Linked DNA regions of Microbulbifer sp. GL-2. Each later gene encodes a partner of the first gene's protein in a complex. Links are inferred from orthologs where the notes say so. Each region holds a gene or a part of one and is shown on either strand. Other genes may lie near its edges. The genes, in order: secY and secA.

Evidence for each region.
Region 2: the proteins of secY (region 1) and secA are in contact, whole or in part, in a crystal structure (PDB 3DIN), measured with the Thermotoga maritima proteins. The link is inferred for Microbulbifer sp. GL-2 from one-to-one orthologs. Residues at the interface, in WP_004081795.1 of Thermotoga maritima: Glu108, Gly109, Glu110, Glu111, Ala236, Glu237, Arg238, Arg239, Ile240, Thr241, Ile242, Gln243, Tyr244, Ala245, Arg246, Arg247, Val248, Thr249, Gly250, Arg251, Arg252, Val253, Tyr254, Gly256, Ala257, Ser258, Thr259, Tyr260, Leu261, Pro262; in WP_004082002.1 of Thermotoga maritima: Glu261, Ala262, Arg263, Lys300, Ala301, Arg302, Thr303, Ile304, Ile305, Leu323, Tyr324, Asp325, Pro326, Val329, Ser330, Tyr333, Ile336, Lys340, Phe345, Val349, Glu363, Phe364, Tyr374, Ser375, Gly376, Gly377, Glu393, Ile395, Thr482, Ser483.

The regions. Positions count from the first base shown.
Region 1 is NZ_AP019807.1:899,035-906,415, reverse strand. Bases 4,399-7,291 are described here. They hold secY (preprotein translocase subunit SecY), read left to right. Parts: upstream 4,399-5,118; coding sequence 5,119-6,465; downstream 6,466-7,291. Other genes in these bases: rpsM (30S ribosomal protein S13), read left to right, coding at 6,970-7,291; rpmJ (50S ribosomal protein L36), read left to right, coding at 6,507-6,623; rplO (50S ribosomal protein L15), read left to right, coding at 4,673-5,107; rpmD (50S ribosomal protein L30), read left to right, coding at 4,486-4,671; rpsE (30S ribosomal protein S5), read left to right, coding at 4,399-4,447. Also shown: rpsC (30S ribosomal protein S3), read left to right, coding at 1-74; rplP (50S ribosomal protein L16), read left to right, coding at 86-499; rpmC (50S ribosomal protein L29), read left to right, coding at 499-690; rpsQ (30S ribosomal protein S17), read left to right, coding at 693-956; rplN (50S ribosomal protein L14), read left to right, coding at 1,003-1,371; rplX (50S ribosomal protein L24), read left to right, coding at 1,392-1,703; rplE (50S ribosomal protein L5), read left to right, coding at 1,734-2,273; rpsN (30S ribosomal protein S14), read left to right, coding at 2,283-2,588; rpsH (30S ribosomal protein S8), read left to right, coding at 2,628-3,020; rplF (50S ribosomal protein L6), read left to right, coding at 3,033-3,566; rplR (50S ribosomal protein L18), read left to right, coding at 3,580-3,930; more of rpsE, read left to right, coding at 3,941-4,398; more of rpsM, read left to right, coding at 7,292-7,326. UniProt on the Escherichia coli protein: The central subunit of the protein translocation channel SecYEG. Consists of two halves formed by TMs 1-5 and 6-10.
Region 2 is NZ_AP019807.1:2,723,131-2,730,867, reverse strand. Bases 1,934-5,182 are described here. They hold secA (preprotein translocase subunit SecA), read right to left. Parts: upstream 4,879-5,182; coding sequence 2,134-4,878; downstream 1,934-2,133. Other genes in these bases: GL2_RS11865 (M23 family metallopeptidase), read right to left, coding at 5,042-5,182. Outside these bases: DNA gyrase inhibitor YacG, read left to right, coding at 14-232; 8-oxo-dGTP diphosphatase MutT, read right to left, coding at 296-697; bifunctional glutamate N-acetyltransferase/amino-acid acetyltransferase ArgJ, read right to left, coding at 708-1,910; more of GL2_RS11865, read right to left, coding at 5,183-5,977; lpxC (UDP-3-O-acyl-N-acetylglucosamine deacetylase), read right to left, coding at 6,169-7,080; cell division protein FtsZ, read right to left, coding at 7,474-7,737. UniProt on the Escherichia coli protein: Required for protein export, interacts with the SecYEG preprotein conducting channel.

The DNA.
Region 1 (7,381 bases):
TTAAAGGCGAAGTCATCGGTGACGAAGTACCCGAAGAGAAGCCGACGAAGAGCCGCAAGAAACCTGCTAAATAGGGGGTACGCAGATGCTGCAACCAAAGCGTACAAAATTCCGCAAGGTACAGAAGGGTCGCAACCGCGGTCTTTCCCAGCGCGGCTCTAAAGTGAGCTTTGGCGAGTTTGGCCTTAAGGCTATCGGTCGCGGTCGCATTACTGCGCGCCAGATCGAAGCGGCTCGTCGCGCAATGACTCGTCACGTTAAGCGTGGCGGTAAAATCTGGATTCGTGTGTTTCCAGACAAGCCAATTACTCAAAAACCCCTCGAAGTACGGATGGGTAAAGGTAAAGGTGGCGTTGAATACTGGGTAGCTCAGATCCAGCCGGGCAAGGTCCTCTATGAAATGGAGGGTGTGTCCGAAGAGCTGGCTCGTGAGGCTTTCGCACTTGCTGCGGCCAAGCTGCCTGTAAAGACAACTTTCGTTAAGCGTTCGGTGATGTAATGAAGACTGCAGATCTACGCGAAAAGTCAGTTGAAGAGCTGAACCAGGAACTGCTGAACCAGCTCGAAGCTCAATTTAAGCTTCGTATGCAAAAGTCCACCGGTCAGCTGGCTCAGACTCATCTGCTGAAGCAGACTCGTCGCGACATTGCTCGCATAAAGACTGTGTTGACCGAGAAGGCAGGTAATTAATCATGGCTGAAGCAAAACTGAAGCGTACTCTGACCGGCAAGGTTGTGAGTGACAAGATGGATAAAACCATCACCGTTTTGATCGAGCGCCGTGTTAAGCACCCGATCTACGGCAAAATTGTAAACAAGTCCACAAAGCTCAAGGCACATGACGAGAACAATGATTGCAGCATCGGTGATGTTGTAACCATCGAGGAATCTCGTCCGCTGTCCAAGAGCAAATCTTGGGCTTTGCAGAAAATTGTAGAGCGTGCGGCGAAGGTATAACCCCTAGCGCATTGACTGCCGAATTGAAAGGTTTCGGAGAGAGACAATGATTCAAGCGGAATCCTACTTAGAAGTAGCTGACAACAGTGGGGCTCGCCGCGTCATGTGCATCAAGGTGCTGGGCGGCTCCCATCGTCGTTATGCCGGCGTGGGCGACATTATCAAGGTAACCGTTAAGGAAGCCATTCCCCGCGGTAAAGTGAAGAAGGGTCAGGTAATGAATGCCGTCGTGGTTCGCACCAGAAAAGGTGTGCGTCGCGCGGATGGTTCCCTGATTAAATTTGACGATAACGCAGCGGTATTGCTGAACCAGCAATTGGCGCCGGTTGGCACCCGTATTTTTGGTCCGGTAACTCGCGAACTGCGTGGTGAGAAGTTCATGAAGATCATCTCGCTCGCCCCCGAAGTTATCTAAGCCTCGAGCGGAGAAGAGTTATGCGCAAGATCAAGCGTGACGACGAAGTGATCGTTATCGCCGGTCGCGACAAGGGCAAGCGTGGTTCAGTACGTAAAGTACTGAACGACGGCCGCCTGATTGTTGCCGGCATACAGATGATCAAGAAACACCAAAAGCCAAATCCCCAGCTGGGCGTTGCTGGCGGCATCGTTGAAAAAGAAGCGGCAATCCAAGCTTCCAACGTAGCCATCTTCAACCCCAACACCCAGAAGGCTGACCGGGTAGGCTTTAAAGTACTGGAAGACGGCACTAAGATTCGCGTCTTCAAATCCAGCGGCGAAGCCATCTAAGGCTTTAGCGCAAGAGCAGGTTGGTAGATCATGGCAAAGCTTAAAGAGCTCTACACTAAGGAACTCGCGCCCAAGCTTAAAGACGAGCTTGGTCTCGAGAATGTGATGGCAGTGCCGCGCATCACCAAGGTCACCATCAACATGGGTGTTGGTGAAGCGATTGGTGATAAAAAGGTGCTGGAGCACGCTGTCAGTGACATGACAGCAATTTCTGGTCAAAAACCCATCGTTACTAAAGCACGCAAGTCAATTGCGGGCTTTAAGATTCGCGACGGTTGGCCGATCGGTTGCAAGGTAACTCTGCGCGGTGAGCGCATGTATGATTTCCTTGAGCGTTTGATCGACATCGCGATTCCGCGTATCCGTGACTTCCGTGGCATTAGCCCGAAGCAGTTTGACGGCCGCGGTAACTTCTCTATGGGTGTGACTGAGCAAATCATCTTCCCGGAAGTTGACTACGACAAAGTAGACAAGCTCCGCGGTCTGGATATTTGTATTACAACCACAGCCGCAAACGACGACGAAGGTCGTGCGCTGCTGAAAGCGTTCAACTTCCCCTTTAAGGGTTAAGAGGATTCCATGGCGAAGAAATCCATGATTGCGCGTGAGAACAAGCGCGCTCGAACCGCAGCTAAGTACGCCGAGAAGCGTCAAGAGCTGAAGGCGATCATCGCCAGTACCACTGCTTCTGAAGAAGAACAGTGGGAGGCTCAACTCAAGCTGCAGAAAATGCCGCGCGATGCAAGCCCGGTACGTCAGCAACGTCGCTGTCGTATCACTGGTCGCCCCCACGCTGTATACCGCAAGTTCGGCCTGTGCCGTAACAAGCTGCGCGAAGCCGCGATGCGTGGTGATGTCCCTGGCCTCGTGAAGTCCAGCTGGTAATTACCGGCTGGTTTAGGCAGATTTGAGGAGTCTCAAAAGATGAGTATGCAAGATCCGTTGGCAGATATGCTGACTCGCATCCGCAACGCCCTGGCTCGCGGAAAGGCGGAAGTCACACTGCCATCATCAAAAGTGAAGGTAGCAGTAGCTAAAGTCCTGAAAGACGAAGGCTATGTTACTGATTTAAGTGTAAGTGAAGGCGCTAAGCCTGAACTGACTATTGCTCTGAAATACTTTCAGGGTAAGCCGGTTATTGCCGAGCTGGACCGTGTTTCCCGTCCAGGTCTGCGCTCTTACACTGGTAAAAAAGCTCTGCCGACCGTACGCGGTGGCCTGGGTATCGCGATCGTTTCCACCTCTAAAGGTGTAATGACTGATCGCGCTGCTCGCCAAGCCGGTGTCGGTGGCGAAGTGCTTTGCACCGTATTCTAAGCGGGGGTCATAATGTCTCGAGTAGCAAATAGTCCGATAGTTGTCCCCGCAGGTGTTACTGTTGACCTGAAAGGTCAAAACATCGCTGTTAAAGGCGGTAGCGGTAACCTGGATATGGTTATTCACGGTGATGTAGAAGTGAGCCAGGCAGATAGCCAGCTAACTTTTGCCGCGCGCAATAGCTCCAAGCAGGCCAGGGCATTGGCGGGTACTACCCGTGCACTGGTTAATAACATGGTGATAGGCGTAAGTGCTGGCTTCGAAAAGAAGCTGCAGTTGCTGGGTGTTGGTTATCGTGCGAAAGCCACCGGTAAAACGGTTAACCTGACCCTGGGCTTCTCCCATCCGATCGATTATCAGTTGCCAGAAGGTGTGACTGCGGAAACGCCATCCCAGACTGAAATCGTACTCAAGAGCAGCAATAAACAGCTGCTGGGCCAAGTGGCCGCTGAGATCCGTGCGTTCCGTCCGCCGGAGCCCTACAAAGGTAAGGGTGTCCGTTATGCCGATGAGCGCGTGTATCGCAAAGAGGCCAAGAAGAAGTAAATAGGGCATAGATATGAACGTTAAGAAAGCATCTCGCTTGCGTCGTGCACGTCGTGCCCGCGCCAAGATCAGTGAGCTGGGCGCCGTTCGCCTCACCGTGAACCGCACACCACGTCACATTTACGCACAGATCCTGTCTGCCGAAGGCAATGCGGTACTGGCTTCCGCCTCTACCCTGGACAAGGACCTGCGCTCAGGTAAAACCGGCAACGCTGATGCCGCTACTGCGGTTGGCAAACTGATCGCCGAGCGTGCCAAGGCCGCTGGTGTTGAACAAGTTGCCTTTGATCGTAGCGGCTTCAGGTACCATGGCCGCGTTAAGGCCCTGGCTGACGCTGCCCGCGAAGCCGGTCTGAAATTCTAAGGGTTGAGTTATGGCTAGAGAGAAAGACAAAAGCAACGACGAAGGCCTGCAGGAGAAGCTGGTCCAGGTCAATCGCGTTGCCAAGACTGTTAAAGGTGGTCGTATCTTCGCCTTTACTGCACTGACTGTTGTTGGCGATGGCAACGGCCGTGTCGGTTTCGGACGTGGCAAGGCGCGTGAAGTGCCAGTTGCGATCCAGAAGGCGATGGAAGCTGCACGCCGCAATATGGTCCAGGTAGAACTGAATGGCGATACCATCCAGTACGCTACCAATGGTCGTCACGGCGGTTCCAAGGTTTACATGCAGCCCGCTTCCCAGGGTACTGGCGTCATTGCCGGCGGTGCTATGCGCTCCGTACTGGAAATGGCTGGCGTACACAACGTATTGGCCAAGTGCTACGGCTCCACCAATCCGGTGAACGTAGTACGTGCAACTTTCAAAGCTCTGGAGCAAATGCAGAGTCCGGAAGATGTAGCTGCCAAGCGTGGTAAATCAGTCGAAGAGATTCTGGGCTAATCACAGTCCAGATTTAAGGTTATTGGTGGGTTAAGACCATGGCTAAGAAGACCATTAAAGTCACCCAGACCAAAAGCATCAACGGACGCCTGAAAAGTCATCAGGCGTGCGTTGCCGGTCTGGGCCTGCGCCGTATCGGCCACACAGTGGAAGTGGAAGATACTCCCTCTGTGCGCGGTATGATCAACAAAGTTAACTACCTGATTAAGGTGGAGGGGGAATAACATGCGTTTGAACGACTTATCTCCCGCACAAGGCCACAAGCACAGCGCTAAGCGCGTTGGCCGTGGTATTGGTAGTGGATTGGGTAAGACCGGTGGCCGCGGCCACAAAGGTCAAAAAGCGCGTTCCGGCGGCAGTGTTCGTCCGGGCTTCGAAGGCGGTCAGATGCCTTTGCAGAAGCGTTTGCCGAAGTACGGTTTCACCGCTCGCGTTTCTCGCTTTACCGCAGAAGTGCGCTTGGCAGAGCTGGCGAAGGTAGAAAGTGACGTAATCGATTTGGCAGCGCTGAAGAATGCCGATATTATCGGCAGCCATATTAAACGCGCCAAAGTATTTCTCTCAGGTGAGCTGACTAAAGCTGTTACCGTAAAGGGTCTGGGAGTGACCAAAGGTGCAAAGGCGGCTATCGAAGCTGCTGGCGGTAAAATAGAAGACTAATCGAGGCGCCAATGGCACGACCAGGATCCGGTGGAAATCCCCTGGGCAACAGCAAGGGATTGGGCGAGCTTTGGGCTCGTCTTCGTTTTCTGTTTCTAGCGATTCTTGTTTATCGACTGGGGACACATATTCCGGTGCCCGGCATTGATCCGGAAAAGCTGTCGAACCTGTTTAATCAGAACCAGGGAACCATCCTTGGCCTGTTTAACATGTTCTCAGGCGGCGCCCTGGAGAGGATGAGTATTTTGGCTCTGGGCATCATGCCCTACATCTCCGCGTCCATCATCATGCAGTTGATGAGCGCGGTGACTCCTTCGCTGGAAGCATTGAAGAAAGAGGGGGAGGCTGGAAGACGTAAGATCAACCAGTACACCCGCTACCTGACCGTACTGCTGGCCCTTATTCAGGGTATCGGCATGACCTTCGGGCTAGCAGGGCAGAATCTGGCTTACTCATCTGAGCCGGCGTTTGGTTTTTACTTTGTGGCGGTGACGTCACTGGTGACCGGTGCTGTATTTATGATGTGGCTCGGTGAGCAGATCACTGAGCGCGGTGTTGGCAACGGCATTTCCATGCTGATTTTTGCCGGTATCGTGGCCGGTTTACCCGGCGCTATCGGTCAGGCGTTTGAACAGGCACGACAAGGTGAGCTGCATATCCTTATGCTGCTGATCATCGGCGTAATTGCCCTCGCTGTTGTGTTCTTTGTGGTGGTGATGGAACGCGGTCAGCGTCGAATTACTATTAACCACGCCCGACGTCAGGCTGGTCGCTATTCCGCTGCACCCGCTGCGCAGGCGAGCCACCTGCCGCTGAAGGTGAATATGGCCGGTGTTATCCCGGTAATCTTCGCCAGTAGTATTCTGCTGTTCCCAGCGACGCTGGCACAGTGGTTCGGACAGGGTGGAGAGGGTATAGGTGCTCAGATTCTGCAGTGGATGGCGCTGCAGCTGGGACCAGGGCAGCCGTTGAACATTATTTTGTTCGCACTGCTGATTGGTTTCTTCTGCTTCTTTTACACGGCGTTGATGTTTAACCCGAATGAAGTTGCAGACAACCTGAAAAAGTCCGGTGCTTATGTACCAGGTATTCGCCCCGGTGAGCAGACGGCCCGCTATATCGACAGCGTGTTGACCCGACTCACTCTGGTAGGTGCTGTGTATATCGCGCTGGTATCCTTGCTGCCGCAGTTCCTGGTGGTCGGGTTTAACGTTCCCTTCTATCTGGGGGGTACCTCACTGCTGATCGTAGTTGTAGTAGTGATGGACTTTATGGCACAGGTACAATCGCATCTGCTGTCGCACCAGTACGAGGGCTTGATGAAAAAAGCGAATCTGCAAAGCTACGGTCGTCGCTAGTGCGTCACCTGCTCGCAGTTTGATTGAATTGAGGTAAGGTCATGAAAGTACGCGCTTCTGTTAAAAAGATCTGCCGTAACTGCAAAATCGTACGTCGCAAAGGCGTTCTGCGGGTAATCTGCAGCGCTGAGCCACGTCACAAGCAGCGTCAAGGCTAATAAGGGGCCAGCCCCTTGCAGGGTGCGTCCACTGGGCGCCCCTGTAAAAGCTGGAAGAATTCGCCAAGTGGTACAGCCCCGTACCGTTTGGCAACACCTTAGAGAATATCTCTGGGGTGGGAAGCAGGCCGATAGGCCCGCTTCCAATTGGGGGCGTTGACTGTCGTCCGCAGCCGTTTCGGGAGGCCGAAACGGTTGTGGGCTATTGCAAATTAGTGTCTGAAAAGCTATTCTTGCGCGCCTTTTTGGTGGCGCCGTCGGTTTTTTAGTCGCTGTCAGCGCCGAAATCAAAGTAGAGTCACATACTTATATATAGCAGTGGCTCCAATACGTGGAGTACGCCTCTATGGCACGTATTGCTGGTGTCAATGTACCAGACCACAAGCACGCCGTGATCTCCCTGACCCACATTTATGGGGTAGGTCTCACTAAGTCAAAATCTATTTTGGCAGCGGTTGGTATCGCTGAATCCACCAAAATCCGCGACTTGTCTGAAGAGCAGATCGAAACCATCCGTGGTGAAGTTGCAAAACTCACTGTTGAAGGCGATCTGCGCCGTGAAGTATCCATGAACATCAAGCGTTTGATGGACCTGGGTTGCTATCGCGGTCTGCGTCACCGTCGCAGCTTGCCGCTGCGTGGTCAGCGCACCAAGACCAATGCCCGTACCCGTAAGGGTCCGCGCAAGCCGATTCGCAAGTAAGCCTGATTAAGGCGCGATATCGCGGTTTAAGAAACCCCTTCCCGGTGAGAAACCG
Region 2 (7,737 bases), 1.8 Mb from region 1 along the record:
ACCCAGATCATATATGTCCAAGAGTAAAGAAACCCCGTCCCTGAACTGCCCCACCTGCAAAAAGCCCATTGAGTGGAGTAGTCAATTTCCGTTCAAACCTTTTTGTAGCGAGCGCTGCAAGTTGATTGATTTGGGGGAGTGGGCCAGTGAGGGCCACAAAATTCCAGGGGAATCCGTTTTCGATGACGTCCTCAGTGACGATCTGGACCCAACAAAGCAGCGCCCTAACTGAACATGACGCCTTGCAGGCTGGGCCTGCTGGGCGGTGCGCTGTTACACATGACACATTTATAGACTACAAAGGTTCAGCAGCTTTAATCGCCTCAATAATTGCCTGGTTGGCATCTGGAAATTGGAAATGGTCCAACTCCTGGACAGCCACCCAGGCAGTCTCCTGCCCTTCCTGGCCGGCGGCCTCGCCGGAAAATGCCGTTACCTGCCAGGTATCGAGCAGGACCGTCTTTTCCGGGTATTCGTGGCGAATTTCCACCAAGGGGGTCAACTCAATTACCTCAATCGCCACTTCTTCGTGTAGCTCACGGGAAAGCGCCTGCTGAACACTTTCCCCTTTTTCGACCTTGCCACCGGGAAATTCCCAGCGCCCCCCCATATGCACGTGATCAGGACGGCGGGCAATCAGGATTTTGCCATCACGGCGACGCACAACCCCCACGGCAACATGGATAACACGGGTCACTACAACTTCCTCAGGTCCGGTATTCGGCGTTGATGGTGACATACTCATGGGAGAAGTCACAGGTCCATATATGCTCATTACAAGCACCGCGGCCAAGTTCGATAAGGATGGTAAATTCGGGTTTAGAGAATACCTGCTCGCCCTGCTCTTCCCTGTAATTACCTGCTCGACCTCCCGCCTCTACCACCAGTACCCGATCCAAATAAATATTGACTTTATCTGTATCAAGGTCCCCCGGAATAGCATTGCCGATCGCCATTACCAGGCGCCCCCAGTTGGGATCGGAGGCGTAGAGTGCCGTTTTCACCAGAGGGGACTCTCCCACCTCAAATGCAACACGTAATGCCTCCGCACCGCTCCGGGCCCCCTCAACCTGCACAGTCACGAACTTGGTTGCACCCTCACCGTCTTTCACAACCGCTTTGGCCAGTTCTATATGAAGCTGGGTAATAGCTTCCATCAATTCTGGATAGCCATCATCTTCACAGGTCTCAATCCGGCTGCTACTGGCTCCGGTAGCTATAAGTACGCAGGCGTCATTGGTTGAGGTGTCTCCATCCACACTAACCCGATTAAAGGAGGCATTCACAGCATCTGTAACCATCTTGTCTAATAACGGTTGGGCAATATGTGCATCTGTGGCGACATAGGCCAACATTGTTGCCATATTCGGCTTGACCATACCGGAGCCTTTGGCAATACCAACGATAGTGATTTTCTCTCCGCCTATTTCCAGTGTGCGAACGACCGTCTTGGGACGGGTGTCAGTGGTCATAATGGCCTTCGCGGCCCTATTCCAGCCGCTTTCCGATAGCTGACCGGCAACACTGGGAATGGCATCCAGCAGCCGCTGCAGCGGCAGGTGCTCGCCAATCACACCCGTGCTAAAAGGCAGTACCTGCTCGGCACGAATGCTCAGCGCCTCAGCAACAGCCTCACAGCAAGCCTTGGTATCGCTGAGCCCCCTGGCTCCAGTTGCTGCATTGGCATTACCCGCATTTACCAACAAAGCGCGCACTGCCCCTTGAGAGAGATGCTCCCTCGCTACAATCACAGGCGCTGCACAAAAAGAATTCTGGGTAAAAGTGGCGGAAACCGACGCTCCCGCATCAATTTCCATCAGAAGCAGATCGTCGCGCTGCCAGTCTTTAATCCTGGCGGGTACGCTGGCGAGGCGAATGCCTCTTACTGGGGGAAGAGATAAGTCTGACATAACAGTAGCGCTTTTGAGGCTCCGAGGAGACCTGCTCCAAGGTCAAGAGTGGGTGAAAGGGCGCATTATTAAAGCCTATCGGGGGATAGGCAAGAAAAAACAGAGCTTAATGCGGAATTAATACCCATATCCGCAGAATATTTTTTACCGTATGTAAAAAATACCCCGCTAAGGGCGGGGTATTTCTCTACTCAAAGCTCTCTATCAAAACGCTTATAGACTGCTAGCTCTGAGGAGAGGAAGCCAGCTTGCCGTGGCATTGCTTGTACTTCTTACCAGAGCCACAGGGGCAAGGGTCATTGCGGCCTACTTTCGGCCCGCGGCGCTCAGGCACAAGAGCTGCCTGCTGCTGCGGTTCACTCTCAGGCAGGGCGGAAGCCTCAGCGTGCTGCAACTCTAGCTGCTGCTTGCGCTGCTCTTCCAGGCGACGCTGCTCCATTTCTTCCATCTGCTCGCGGGTCATCGGCTCTACATGGGCGAGGATACGCACCACTTCATGCTTGAGATTCTCCAGCATGCTCTGGAACAGGTGGAAAGACTCGCGCTTGAACTCCTGCTTGGGGTTCTTGTTCGCGTATGCACGCAGGCCAATGCCTGCTCTCAGGTGATCCATGCTGGAGAGATGCTCTTTCCACAACTGGTCCAATACCTGCAACATAATCTGGCGCTCAACCGTAGGCATCAGGTTTTCATCACCAGAGGATTCGCTGATACGTGCCACCTTGGTTGCATAGGCTTCCTGGGCCGCGGTAACTAGCTTCTCACGCAGGCTCTCTTCGTGTAGCGTGCGATCTTCATCCAGCCATTGCTGTACCGGCAACTCGATACCCAATTCGCCAGAAAGCTGCTTCTCCAGCGCTGGGATATCCCACTGCTCTTCCACGCTCTGCGGTGGCACAGAAGCAGAAATCACTTCGTTGACCACATCTTCGCGAATAGCGCTAATAGTATCGCTGATCTTGTCTGCTTCCAGCAGTTCATTGCGCTGGCTGTAAATTACCTGGCGCTGGTCGTTGGCCACATCATCGTATTCCAGCAGCTGCTTACGGATATCGAAATTGCGACCTTCAACGCGACGCTGCGCTTTCTCGATAGCATTGGAAACCATGCGGTGCTCGATGGCTTCACCGCGCTCCATACCCAACATCTGCATAAAATTTTTCACCCGATCAGAGGCAAAAATACGCATCAGGTTGTCTTCGAGGGACAGGTAGAAGCGGGTCATTCCAGGATCACCCTGGCGCCCTGCGCGACCACGTAGCTGGTTGTCGATACGGCGGGATTCATGGCGCTCGGTACCGATAATATGCAGACCACCAGCCCCAATTACCTGGTCGTGGCGTTTCTGCCAGTCCTCTTTTACTGCGGCGATTTCAGCCTCGGCCAACTCACGCCCTTTCTCCTGAGCCAGTTCAGCGGCTTCGGCCTCCCAATTACCACCCAGCACAATATCGGTACCGCGACCGGCCATATTAGTGGCGATAGTAACCGCGCCTGGGCGCCCCGCCTGGGCAATAATCTGCGCTTCCCGTTCGTGGTATTTGGCGTTTAGAACCTGATGCTGAATGCCCGCCTTTTGCAGCATGCGCGACATTTCTTCAGAGGTTTCAATTGAAGCAGTACCCACAAGGATCGGCGCCTGCTTCTCACGGCAGTGCTTCACATCCTCAATGATTGCTTCCATTTTCTCTTCTTGACTCAGGTAAACCAGGTCGTTGAGATCTTCCCGCTGAATATCCACGTTAGTGGGGATTACCACCACATCCAGGCCGTAAATCTGCTGAAATTCAAAGGCCTCGGTATCCGCGGTTCCTGTCATACCAGAGAGCTTTGGATAGAAGCGGAATAAGTTCTGGAAGGTCGTGGAAGCCAGAGTTTGGCTCTCGCTCTGGATCTGTACATTCTCTTTCGCTTCCAGAGCCTGATGCAGACCTTCAGACAAACGACGTCCCGGCATGGTACGACCGGTATGCTCATCAATCAGCACCACCTGGCCATTCTGTACGATATAGTCCACATCCTTGTTAAACAGTACATGCGCACGAAGAGCGGCGTGAACATGGTGCAGTAAACCCAGGTTACCGGGTGCATAAAGGGATTCATCTTCCTTCATCAGGCCACTGCGGGAAAGCAGCTCCTCAATCAGCAAATGCCCCTGCTCGGTCATTTCCACCTGGCGCGATTTCTCGTCCACGGTATAGTGGCCTTCACCACCCTCTTCTGCACGCTCCAGCTGAGGGATCAGCTTGTTCATGGCCATATAGAGGTGCGAGGAATCTTCAGCGGCACCGGAGATAATCAGTGGTGTGCGCGCTTCATCAATCAGGATGGAATCCACTTCATCCACGATGGCAAAATTCTGTGGGCGCTGGGTACGATCCTCCTTGCGCAACACCATATTGTCACGCAGGTAATCGAAGCCGAATTCATTATTGGTGCCGTAGGTAATATCGGCCTCATAGGCAGCTTTTTTATCGTCAGGGTGCTGCTGGGAAACAATGACGCCCACACTCAGGCCGAGGAATTCAAAAACGGGGCGCATCCAGTTGGCATCACGGGAAGCGAGGTAATCGTTCACCGTTACAATATGTACACCTTTGCTTTCCAGCGCATTCAGATAGGCTGGCAAAGTTGCCACCAGGGTCTTACCCTCACCGGTACGCATTTCAGCAATGCGACCTTCGTGCAGCGTCATACCACCGATCAACTGGACATCAAAATGGCGCATGCCCAGGGTGCGACGGCCCGCCTCGCGCACTGCAGCAAATGCTTCAGGCAGCAGCTGGTCCAGTGTCTCGCCATCCGCTATACGCTTTTTGAATTCATCTGTTTTAGCGCGAAGGGCTGCGTCATCCAGCTTTTGGAAATCCTCTTCCAAAGCGTTGACTTTTTCCACGACCCGTCGCATGCGCTTCAGCTCGCGGTCATTTTTTGAACCAAAGACCGATTTAATCAGTTTGCCAATCATTATCTAGAAACCACTTATCTTATGTGCGCTGTCGGCGCCAATACTGGGCAGATTGCTGCACCGACACTCCTTTATGCGTGGGGTGCAAGTAAACAGGAAGGCGCAACCGCTGGCAACTCTTATGCCAAGCTGCCGGCAATTACGCGTAAAGGAAGAATAGTTGTTATCTGCCGGTGCGGCGGATGTAGCTGGCCGGATCGACCGTGCGATTGTTCTTGAAGATTTCGAAGTGAACATGGGGCCCGGTTGAGCGGCCACTGGAACCCATCTGGGCGATAACCTGCCCCTTTTTTACAACATCACCAAGGCCAACCTTGAGGTTGTTATTATGCCCGTAGCGTGTTGAATAACCATTGCCATGGTTAATCTCCACCAGCTGACCATAGCCGTGACGCTCGTCAGCCCAGGTCACTACGCCAGCGGCAACAGAAACCACATCTGAACCCATTTTTCCGGCGAAATCGACTCCCTTGTGCCAGGTGCGACGCCCGGTAAATGGGTCGGTGCGATAGCCGTAGCGGGAGGACATCCAGCCCTTGGTAATCGGGCGCCCGGCGATAAACTGCTCATCCTCAAGCTTGAGATTTGCCATCAGGGACTCAAGCGTATTGAGCTGCATCTGACGATCATCAATCTGGTGTGACAAATCACCGATGACATCAATAAATTCGGGGGGGTGGTATGGGAGTTCTGAGGCACCGGCAATTCCGGGATCTTCTGGCCCACCGATAGCGGGGGCAGCGCTGAACTCGAACTCGCCCTCATCCAGATTCGCTGCCGCTGTGAGTCGCTCACCAAGGGCATCCAGACGGGTGAGGCGGGCCTGTAGCTCCGCCAGCTTTACTGTCAGGGCTGCCAGCTGCTCACGCGCTTCCTGGTCGGCTCCCTCAATCTCCTCCTGCTGCTTACGCAGGGCGCGCTCCCAGGCCTTGGCAGTACGCGCATCGAACAGGTCGCTTTTAGCTACCGGCAGGTTGGCGCCGAGAAAAAATGCACCGACAGGGAGACCGAGCAGGCACAGCCCCAGCAGCGCCTTACTCAAGCCGCCAAAATTTAAGCTGCGGGTTGCACCGCGCTCATTGACCAGGATTACTTTCATAGCAAGCGGGAGAAGTTCGACATATTGTAATTTTGATCGCCACTGATATGAGACGTTATCTCAGCGCTATACCTCATACCAATGATTTGGCAATTCCAATTAAATTAAGGATACCAGAATTGTCGCCGGCTTCTCTGTGAATCATGCACGTAAAAAAGCCGGCAATATGACGCCGGCTTTTTGCGGGAGCATCAAACTGCCAATATCGGTTTGATATAGGAGATAGGTGCCTCCTGCTCGCCCTCAAAGGTTACCATTTCCCAGGCATCCTTCTGAGTCATCAGGTGGCGCAGGGACTTGTTGTTCAGTGAGTGGCCGGATTTAAAGGCCTTGAACTCACCGATCACACTGGTTCCCAGAAGATAGAGGTCACCGATTGCATCGAGAATTTTGTGCTTCACAAATTCGTCTTCGTAACGTAACCCACCCTCGTTCAGAATACGATACTGGTCGATCACAATGGCATTGTCCACTGATCCACCCTGTACCAACCCCTTGGAGCGCAGGTATTCAATCTCGTGCATAAAACCGAAAGTGCGCGCCCGGCTTACTTCTTTAACAAAAGAGGTGCTGGAAAAATCCACAGAGGAGGTCAGGTTACGCCCCTGAAACACCGGGTGATCGAAGTCGATAGTAAAAGACACTTTGAAGCCGTCGAAGGGCAGGAAGCTGGCAACTTTATCGCCCTCTTCAACTGTAACCGGCTTTTTGATGCGCAGGAATTTCTTCGCTGCAGATTGCTCCTGGATACCTGCGGACTGAATCAGGAATACGAATGGGCCTGCACTACCGTCCATAATCGGCACTTCCTGGGCGGACAGCTCGACAATCGCATTGTCGATACCAAGTCCAGCCATGGCCGAGAGCAGGTGCTCAACGGTAGCAATACGTACATCGCCCTTGACCAAGGTGGTGGAAAGCAGGGTATCCCCAACATTCTCCGCACGGGCCTCAATCTCAACCACCGGGTCCAAGTCGGTTCTACGGAACACGATGCCGGTGTCTACGGGTGCTGGTTTAAGGGTCAGGACGACCTTTTTACCAGTGTGCAGACCTACGCCAGTGGCGCGAATAGCATTTTTAAGCGTGCGCTGTTTGATCATGAAACTATCTTTTCCCAGTCGGTGGTCTACGCATAAAGCGCAGCAAGCCGCCGATATTAGCATAATTGCGACGCCAATACCAATTATGAGCGGGTGGTCACTTCAACACACCGCCACCTACCTTTTAGGATAGCTCAAGCAAAGATTGGAGCGCCACGTCTCAGTCGCTAAGACAGCATTCTAAGATCTCAAGCTCCACGGGCACTGTAAAAAATTGTTAATTATCTTATTTTTATCGACCTGTCGGTCCCAGGGCTCTCGGAAGAACCACTATTTGAGAACCTTCTCACACTAAGGCCTGGAATAAGTCTGTACAGGTCGCACCACAGAGGCGACACCCGATTCTGGAATCGGGTGGACATGAGCGGTGTACTGCCTCTGTGGTACAGACGCTTAATCAGCCTGGCGACGAAGGAATGCTGGAATATCCAGGTATTCCATGTCAGCGTCAGCCGGATTGAGCGCAGGCGCAGGGCGCTTAGGGCGCTCAACATCCACCCGTGGGCGTGTATCTGCAGTTTCACGAGATACAAGCCCCGCAGCGCCATGGCTTTCACGCATATCACGCATATCACGCATATCGCGTGTTTCACGAGGCTCTCGGGCTTCAGCACGACGAGTGTTATCTACCACTTTTGCCGGGCGCGCCGCAGGAGT